2 regions of the Streptomyces sp. LX-29 genome follow, and region 2 is predicted to be linked to the other one. Evidence: riboswitches for the same ligand, from Rfam matches in the RefSeq annotation. Region 2 holds a riboswitch; the other holds the start of a gene.
What was found. A riboswitch is a leader RNA that binds a small molecule or an ion and turns the genes downstream of it on or off. The one in region 2 is predicted to bind cobalamin.
Positions count from the first base shown of each region.

Region 1: linked by a shared signal. The riboswitch ahead of LRS74_RS10860 (ribonucleoside-diphosphate reductase subunit alpha) and the one ahead of LRS74_RS03725 (hypothetical protein) in region 2 are both predicted to bind cobalamin.

Region 1 covers NZ_CP089746.1:2,559,332-2,563,993, forward strand. The annotation lists gene LRS74_RS10850 (sodium:solute symporter family protein) at 1-242, shown strand, start outside; gene LRS74_RS10855 (GNAT family N-acetyltransferase) at 682-1,194, shown strand; cobalamin riboswitch at 1,440-1,580, shown strand; gene LRS74_RS10860 (ribonucleoside-diphosphate reductase subunit alpha) at 1,706-4,093, shown strand; gene LRS74_RS10865 (ribonucleotide-diphosphate reductase subunit beta) at 4,162-4,662, shown strand, end outside.
Region 2 covers NZ_CP089746.1:836,711-841,372, forward strand. The annotation lists gene LRS74_RS03715 (ABC transporter ATP-binding protein) at 1-974, opposite strand, end outside; gene LRS74_RS03720 (energy-coupling factor transporter transmembrane component T) at 971-2,209, opposite strand; gene LRS74_RS03725 (hypothetical protein) at 2,206-3,264, opposite strand; cobalamin riboswitch at 3,381-3,522, opposite strand; gene LRS74_RS03730 (acyl-CoA thioesterase) at 3,586-4,077, opposite strand; gene LRS74_RS03735 (hypothetical protein) at 4,154-4,354, opposite strand; cobalamin riboswitch at 4,494-4,662, opposite strand, start outside.

The DNA.
Region 1 (4,662 bases), 1.7 Mb from region 2:
AGAAGCACTTCGGCGGCAGCCAGAAGGAGATTCCGGGCATCGGCGAGATCGGCTACATCGGTCTGACCGCCTTCGTCCTCAACGTCGTCGTCACCGTCGCCCTGACCCTGGTGCTGCGGGCGCTGAAGGCGCCCCAGGGCGTGGACGAGACCTCGCCCGAGGACTACACGGCGGACGCGGGCGACCCGGGCGTCGCCGCCGAGCTGCCGCCGGCGACGGCGGGCGCCCCCGGCGGGCACTGACCCCGTCACACGCCGTCCGTGTGGGCCGGGCCGACCCCTCCCCGTTGTCGGCCCGGCCCACACGGCGCCACCGGGTGCGGCGCGCTCGAGCCGCACCCGCGTCGCGGCGCCCGCGCGTGTCGTCGCCTCAGATGCCGGGCGAAGACGCCCCCGGTCGGCACCGCCACCATGATCACCCCCGTCGCCGTCGTCCCGCCGTCAAGCCCAACCGTCCGCGTCCGCGCATCATTCCCCCGAGCTCGTGAAGGGTCGCGACCGGCCACCCCGCCCCCGACCCCTCGCCACCGCGGCCGAGCACACCGAGCACACCGAGGCCCGACAACCGGTCCCGGTCCCGGGGCGCGATCGATGCCCGGGGCGCCGGCCGGCGACTCCATACGCCCGCCGCATCAGGGGTCACCGGGGCGCGCACCCTCTCCACCACGCCACACTGCGGTCTATGGACATCATCGTCAGGAACGCGCGGGACGAGGAGCTGGACGAGGTCGGGGAGCTCACCGTGGAGGTCTACCTCGGAGACGGACTGCTGCATCGCGGGGCCGACAGCCCCTATCTGGCCGAGCTGCGCGACGCCCGGCACCGGGCCCGCCACTGCGACGTGCTGGTGGCCGCCGACGCGGCCGGCGGCCCGCTCCTCGGCGCGGTCGCCTTCGTGGGTGAGGGAGGGGCGTACGCGAACCTGGCGCGCCCCGGCGAGGCGGAGTTCCGCATGCTGGCCGTGCGGTCCGCCGCGCGCCGCCGGGGCGCCGCGGAGGCGCTGGTGCGCGCCTGTCTGCGGCGCGCCCGCGAGCTGCGGCGGGAGCGTGTCGTGATGTCCAGTCAGACCGACATGACGGCCGCCCACCGGCTCTACGAGCGACTCGGCTTCGTTCGCACACCCGAGCGGGACTGGTCCGTAGTGCCCGGTCTCACACTGATCACCTTCGCTCTGGAGCTCTCGCCGGAGGGATGAGGGCACGGCGGCGCGGTAGCGTGGAGGGGCAGGGGCGCGGCAGGCTCGCCGCGCCCCCTCTGCATGCCGTGTGCCGACCCCGCGGATGCCCCGTGCCACCGGCGGAACAGCGCGCCCCGGGCCTTGTGCGCCGCGCGCCGGACCCGCCCCCGGCGCGTACGCCAGCGCGCTGCCACACCCACCGGGAGTAGCACGACAGTGCGAAACGCGTAACCACGGGACACAACATGTGGGGGCGCATGCGAAGGTCAACACAAGATGTATGCTCATCCTCGCTGTCGTCGCAGGGGAATCCGGTGCGAATCCGGAACTGTCCCGCAACGGTGTACGTGTGCCTTTTTGCGTACATGTGAGTCCGACGACCTGCCGACAGCCTCGAAGACGTCCGGGCCTCGTGGGTTGGGCAGGTGGACGCTGCGCGGTGTGCCTTCCGTTCGGTTCGGCATGCCCGCACGCGGCCATCGCGCACCACCCCTCCGCAGGCCCCCAGCCGAGCGAGGGAGAGCATCCCGTGACCATCGCGCCCGCCGATCCGGTCTCAGAGGCAGCGGACCCGAAGGCCGTAGCCGACGCACCGGGCACCGCCCTGCTGCGCACTCTGACGGACCTCACCGCGGACCTGCCCGCCACCGACCCCGGCAAGGTCGCGGCCGCCGCCCTGCGCGGCCGCCACGCCGGTTCCGACGAAGCGGAGCTGCGCACCCTCGCCATCGAGGCGGCCGCCGGCCTGATCGCCGAGGAGCCCGAGTACTCCAGGCTCGCCGCGCGCCTGCTGACCATCGCCATCGCGGAGGAGGCGGCCGGGCAGGGTGCGGTCTCCTTCTCCGCCTCCGTCGAGGTCGGGCACCGCGAGGGCCTGATCGCCGACACCACCGTCGCGTTCGTCCGCGCCCACGCCGCGCGGCTGGACGCGCTGGTGGAGAAGACCGTCGCCGACGGCGCCGACGACCGCTTCGGCTACTTCGGCCTGCGCACCCTGCACAGCCGCTACCTTTTGCGCCACCCGATCACCCGTCAGGTGGTCGAGACCCCGCAGCACTTCCTGCTGCGTGTGGCCTGCGGTCTGGCCGAGGACCTCTCCGAGCGGGCGCTGGAGGACGTCTGCGAGCTGTACGGCCTCACCAGCTCGCTCTCCTACCTGCCCAGCTCCCCCACGCTCTTCAACTCCGGCACCCGCCACCCGCAGATGTCCTCCTGCTATCTGCTGGACTCCCCGCTGGACGAGCTGGACTCGATCTACGACCGCTACCACCAGGTGGCGCGGCTGTCGAAGCACGCCGGCGGCATCGGCCTGTCCTACTCCCGGATCCGGGCCCGCGGTTCGCTGATCCGCGGCACCAACGGCCACTCCAACGGCATCGTGCCGTTCCTGCGCACCCTCGACGCCTCCGTCGCCGCCGTCAACCAGGGCGGCCGGCGCAAGGGCGCGGCCTGCGTCTACCTGGAGTCCTGGCACGCGGACATCGAGGAGTTCCTGGAGCTGCGGGACAACACCGGTGAGGAGGCCCGCCGCACCCACAACCTCAACATCGCGCACTGGATCCCGGACGAGTTCATGCGCCGCGTCGAGACCGACGCCGAGTGGTCGCTGTTCTCCCCGGCCGACGTGCCGGAGCTGGTGGACCTGTGGGGCGAGGAGTTCGACGCCGCCTACCGCAAGGCCGAGGCCGAGGGCAAGGCCGTCAAGACCATCGCCGCGCGCGTGCTGTACGCCCGGATGATGCGCACCCTGGCGCAGACCGGCAACGGCTGGATGACGTTCAAGGACGCCGCCAACCGCACCGCCAACCAGACCGCCGAGCCCGGCAAGGTCATCCACTCCTCCAACCTCTGCACGGAGATCCTGGAGGTCACCAACGACGGCGAGACCGCCGTCTGCAACCTCGGCTCGGTCAACCTCTCCGCGCACCTCGGCGCCGACGGGCAGATGGACTGGGAGCGACTGGACGCCACCGTCCGCACCGCCGTCACCTTCCTCGACCGCGTCGTGGACATCAACTTCTACCCGACCGAGCAGGCCGGGGCGTCCAACAGCCGCTGGCGGCCGGTGGGTCTGGGCCTGATGGGCCTTCAGGACGTGTTCTTCAAGCTGCGGCTGCCGTTCGACTCGGCCGAGGCCAAGGAGCTCTCCACCAGGATCTCCGAGCGCATCATGCTGGCCGCCTACGAGGCCTCCTGCGACCTCGCCGAGCGGCACGGCCCGCACCCGGCCTGGGAGGAGACCCGCACCGCCCGCGGCGTGCTGCACCCGGACCACTACGCCGCCGCGCGGCGGACCTGGCCGGAGCGCTGGGAGGCGCTGCGCACCCGGATGGCACAGACCGGTATGCGCAACTCGCTGCTGCTGGCGATCGCCCCGACCGCCACCATCGCCTCCATCGCGGGCGTGTACGAGTGCATCGAGCCGCAGGTCTCCAACCTGTTCAAGCGCGAGACGCTCAGCGGCGAGTTCCTCCAGGTGAACTCCTACCTGATCGACGACCTGAAGAAGCTCGGCGTCTGGGACGCGCAGACCCGTGAGGCGCTGCGCGAGTCCAACGGCTCGGTCCAGGACTTCAACTGGGTGCCGCAGGACATCCGGGACCTGTACCGCACCGCGTGGGAGATCCCGCAGCGCGCGCTGATCGACATGGCCGCGGCCCGCACGCCGTTCCTCGACCAGAGCCAGTCGCTCAACCTCTTCATGGCCTCGCCCACCATCGGCAAGCTCAGCTCGATGTACGCGTACGCCTGGAAGCAGGGCATCAAGACCACGTACTACCTGCGCTCGCGTCCGGCCACCCGGATCGCCCAGTCGGCGCGCGCGTCCTCCCCCATCCCCGTCCAGCAGGCGGCCCCCGACGCCGAGGCGATCGCCTGCTCCCTGGAAAACCCCGAGTCCTGCGAGGCCTGCCAGTGAACGCCCAGCCGTCCGACGACCGTCCCAAGAACCTGCTGGACCCGGGGTTCGAGCTGACGCTGCGGCCGATGCGGTACCCGGCGTTCTACGAGCACTACCGCAACGCGATCAAGAACACCTGGACGGTGGAGGAGGTCGACCTCCACTCCGACGTGGCCGACCTCGCCAAGCTCTCCCCGGGTGAGCAGCACCTGATCGGCCGTCTGGTGGCGTTCTTCGCCACCGGCGACTCGATCGTGGCCAACAACCTGGTGCTGACGCTCTACAAGCACATCAACTCCCCCGAGGGCCGGCTGTACCTGTCGCGGCAGCTCTTCGAGGAGGCCGTGCACGTCCAGTTCTATCTGACGCTGCTGGACACCTACCTGCCCGACCCGGACGACCGCGTGGCGGCGTTCGCCGCGGTCGAGAACATCCCCTCGATCCGCGAGAAGGCGCAGTTCTGCTTCAAGTGGATCAACGAGGTCGAGAAGCTGGACCGGCTGGAGACCAAGGAGGACCGGCGCCGGTTCCTCCTCAACCTGATCTGCTTCGCGGCGTGCATCGAGGGCCTGTTCTTCTACGGCGCC
Region 2 (4,662 bases):
GACTTGCCGGAGCCGTTGCGCCCCATGAGGGCGGTGACCTCGCCGCGGCGTAGCCGCAGGTCCACCTCCCGTACGGCGACGGTGTCGCCGTAGGCCACCACGAGCCGCCGCGCGGTGAGCGCCGGCTCCCCGGGCGGGGCGGGCGCCGGCCGCGGCGGAGCGTCGGCGAGCCGTGCGCGCAGCCCGGCCGCCCGGCGACGGGCGTCGCGCACGGACAGCGGCAGCGGCTCCCAGCCGGCGAGCCGGCCGAGGCGCACCACCGGGGGCGCGACGTCGGACTCGCGCATCAGCTCGGCCGGTTCGCCCTCGCGGATCCGCCCGTCGACGCCGACCTGCACGAGTCGGTCGGCGTACTGGAGCACCCGCTCCATGCGGTGCTCGGCGACCAGGACGGTGGTGCCCAGGTCGTGCACCAGTCGGGTGATGGCGGCGAGCACCTCCTCGGCGGCCGTGGGGTCGAGCGCCGAGGTGGGCTCGTCCAGCACCAGCACGCGCGGATGGGCGGTGAGCACGGCCCCGATGGCGACCCGCTGCTGCTGCCCGCCGGAGAGGGTGCGGAGCGGACGGTGCCGCAGCTCGGCGATGCCCAGCAGGTCCAGGGTCTCCTCGACGCGCTTGCGCATGGTCTCCGGCGGAATCGCCAACTGCTCCATGGCGTAGGCGAGCTCCTCCTCGACCGTGTCGGTGACGAACCCGGCCAGCGGGTCCTGGCCGACCACGCCGACCAGGTGCGCGAACTCCTGCGGCGGCCGGTCCTCGGTGCCGATGCCGTCGACGCTGACCCGGCCCCGCAGATGGCCGCCGGTGAAGTGCGGCACCAGTCCGTTGACCGCGCCCAGCAGCGTGGACTTGCCCGCTCCGGTCCGTCCGGTGACCAGGCACAGCTCGCCCTCGCCGATGTGCAGGTCCACTTCGCGCAGCGCGGGGCGCACGGCTCCGGTGTAGCTGAAGGTCACCTGGTCGAAGCGGATCACGCGACGGTCTCCCGGAGGTTCTGGCGGTCGTGGGGGTGCTGGGGGTCGTGGGGGTTCTGGCGGTCGTGGGGGTGCCGGCGGTCGTCGTGGGGGTGCTGAGGGCCGTCGGGAAGCCGGCGGTCGTCCCGCCCGGTCCCGGTGGGGCTCGGCAGCGGGCGGGGCGGGGCGGGCGTCAGCCAGGCGGGCAGCGCGCCCAGCAGCACCGCCAGCGCGGGCAGCGGCTCCACCTCGGGCCAGGTCAGCGGTGACAGCGAGGGGTAGAGGGAGGCGGCGTCGGTGCGCGAGACGACGTACATCAGGACGGCCGCGGCGATGCCGGAGGCAGCGGTGAGCCACTCGGCGGCGCGCCAGGGATCCGGCCGGTAGCTGGAGCGGCTGACCCGTCGGCCGCCGAGGGCGAACCCGCAGCCGGCAAGCGCCAGCCCGGCCAGCAGCAGCGGGGTGCCGAGGTACGGCGGGGTGCTGGCGCCCATCGCCCCGTACAGCCCGGCGCACACGCCCAGCAGGCCGCAGACGACCAGCGTGCCGGTGAGCCGTCGGGCGCGCGGTGCGGTGCGTCCGGTGCGGCCGTACCCGTGCGAGGCCATGGCGGCTGCCAGGGCCAGCGAGCGGTTCATCGCGTCCTCCAGGACGGGGATCACGATGCCGCGCAGCGCGCCGACACCCTTGCCCTGCCCGCCCCTCAGCAGTCGTGCCCGGCGCACCCGTTGGACGCTCTCGACGAGCTGGGGCGCCACGGTGAGGGTGATGACGACGGCGGTGCCGACCTCGTAGAGCGCGCCGGGCAGGGCCTTGAGCATCCGCTTGGGATTGGCCAGGGCGTTGGCCGCGCCCACGCAGATCACCATGGTGGCCAGCCTCAGTCCGTCGTAGAGCCCGCCCAGCAGCTGTTCGGCGGCGACCGGGCCGAACAGCCGGATGCCGGCGGCCCAGTGGGGCAGTGGGATCTCGGGCAGGGTGAAGAGGACGGTGTCCCCCTGCCCGCCGCCGAAGACGATCCTGAAGACCACCCGCATGACGACGATGAAGGCGCCGAGCAGCAGATACATCCGGAAGGCCAGGGCCCAGGGCGCGTCGGTGCGGCGCTGGGCCACCACCAGCGCCGCCACCGCGAGGATCATCAGCAGCAGCACCGGGTTGGCGGTGCGGCCGGCGGTGGCGGCCAGCCCGAGCGCCCAGAGCCACCAGGCACCGGGGTGGACCGCCCGGGGCAGGGGGCGGAGCCGTGCGATCACCGGGTGCGGTCCTGCGTGCCCGCCGCGCGGCGGCGCCAGGCGGTGACGCCCGCGAAGGCGGCCAGGGCGGCCGCGGCGCCGGCTCCGAGCAGGGTTCCGGTGGGGATGTCGCTGTCGTGGGCGGCGGTCTCCACCGGCTGCTCCTCGCCGCCGGTCCAGTCGGCGGCCTCGGTCGGGCTGGGCGGCGCCTTGGGGTCGGACGGGGCGGCCGGGCCCGCGGCGGAGGGGGAGCCGCTCGGGCGCGCCCGGCCCGCCGGTCCCTCCTCGTCGGCCTGCCGCTCGCCCCCGTCGCGGGCGGCGTCCGGGTCGTCGGCGTCGGCGTCGTCGGTCTGGTCCTGATCACCGGAGGCGGGTCGCCGGTCGGGCCGCTCGTCTCCGGTCCGCGGCGCGTCCTCGGCGCCTCCGTCGCCGCCCCGGCCCGCGCCGTTGCCCGGGTCCGTGCCCGGAGCCGGGCCCGGGTCCACACCGTCGCCCTGACCGGAGCCGGAACCCCCGCCGCCGGGCTGGGGCTTGGAGGGCGGTGCGGGCGGGGTGGACGGGGCGGGCCGCCGGGGCGCGACGCGGGGCTCGGCCGCCTCGTCCGCCTCCCGGTCGAGCGAGAACGACCATCCTTCGAAGCTGCCGGTGGGCGGGGTGCGGTAGGTGGCGCCGTACTGGCTGTAGCTCCACCGGCCGCCGTTGGGCGCGTGCCAGTACGACCAGTAGGCCCGGGTCGGCGGGGTGTCGATGCACGGCTCGCTCTCCGGCCCCGGCTTGTTCTCCAGCCGGCAGATGAATGCCTCGCCCCACCGGTTGGTGCCGGTGACGTGGATGCCCGCGGCCTTCAGGGCTGCCAGCCCGGTGGCCTGGCGGCCCACCGCGCAGCGCACGATGGTGGTGCCGCCCAGCTCGCGGAAGTCGACGACGACGGTGACGCCGTTCGCGTCGGGGCAGAAACCGGGCCGTCCGCGGCTGGTGTCCACGGCGGCGGCGCTTCCGGCCGCCGCGAGCCCCCACCCGGCCACGGCGAACAGCAGCGCGAGCACGGCGAGGTACGCGCGTAACGCACGGGCCATCTGAGGGAGCCCTTCGGTCCGGGGCCCGAGTCGAGGCGTCCCCGCGCGCCCTCGCCGCGACGACGCGGAACCGAGGGGCTCAAGGCTCCACGCTGCAGACCGTGACAGTGGGAAGCGGTGCACGTATCGCGCCGGGCGGTCCGACTCGCGGCGAAGAGGCTCTCCGCCGCTCACGGTTGCAGGTCAGTGCCGGATTCCCACCGGCTTTCCCCAGTCGCGTACGCATGAAGTTGTATCGCCCGTATGGTCGGGCTGCGAACGAGTGTACGCCCGCCGCGTCCGGGCCGGAATCCCCTTTCCGGCCCGGATGGTGACGGTTCGTCAGTCGATTTGGCCAGTGTCGGTCGAGTCGGTGTCGGTCGAGTCGGTGTCGGTCGAGTCGGTGTCGGTCGAGTCGGTGTCGAGCGCCGGCACGGGGCGCGGCCGACCGTCCGCGTCGATCGCGACGAACGCCAACTCGGCGGTGGCCACCTCGGCTACCGGCCCGGAGGTGTTCCAGCGCTCGGCGGTGACCCGTACGACCACCACCATCGAGGTGCGTCCGGCGCGGAGCAGTTCGGCGTGGATGGTGAGCAGGTCGCCGGCCCGGACCGGAGCGAGGAAGCTCATCCGGTTCACCGACACCGTGACCGCGGGGCCGTCGGCGTGGCGGCCGGCCGCGGCGGCGGCCGCGTCGTCGATGAGCTTCATCACGACCCCGCCGTGGATGGTGCCGTAGAGGTTGGTGTCGTGCTCGCTCATGATGTGGGCGAGCGTGACCCGGGAGTCGGCAGGCGCCTTGTGGGCCCGGCCGACCGTGGTGGTGCGGCCCATTGAGGGAGCCTCAGCTTTCGATGGGAGACCCGCGGCCCTGAGCCGCGAGCCACCGACAGGTGGTGTGGCCCGCGAGCTACCGGCGGGTCGTGGGCCCGGGAATCCGCGTCCGGGAGTGGTCGGCCCTCGGGAGGGCGCCGTCCCCGTCGAGGTCGTCGACGGGGTCGTCCCCGTCGACGACGTCAACGGCGACCGGGATCCCGCCGAACCCGACGGCCCGCCCCGCCACTTGGCCGCAGTCCTGCCGGGGGTGGTCGTACACGGTGGCCTGGGGCACGGAACTCTCCTTCGCGAGTCACGGTCACCCGGGACCGGACGAGGGCGCGAAGGGACGGCGGGACACGGCACCCGCTCCGGGTGCGCCCGCCGCACCGCCGACCCGTCCCTCGATGGTCGCCGAGATCCGCCACGCGCCCATCCGGCGCGCGGGCAGTGGCAGGTCTTCGGACTCGCGGGCACGCCTCGTGTCGTACGAGGCTCCTACTGGCCGTCGCTTCCCAGACCCGGCCGGGCCCAGTGCGTATGACGGCGGTCGTTCCCACTCACCGCTGCGGGGCAGTCCCGGACTTCCACCGGGTTCCCTCT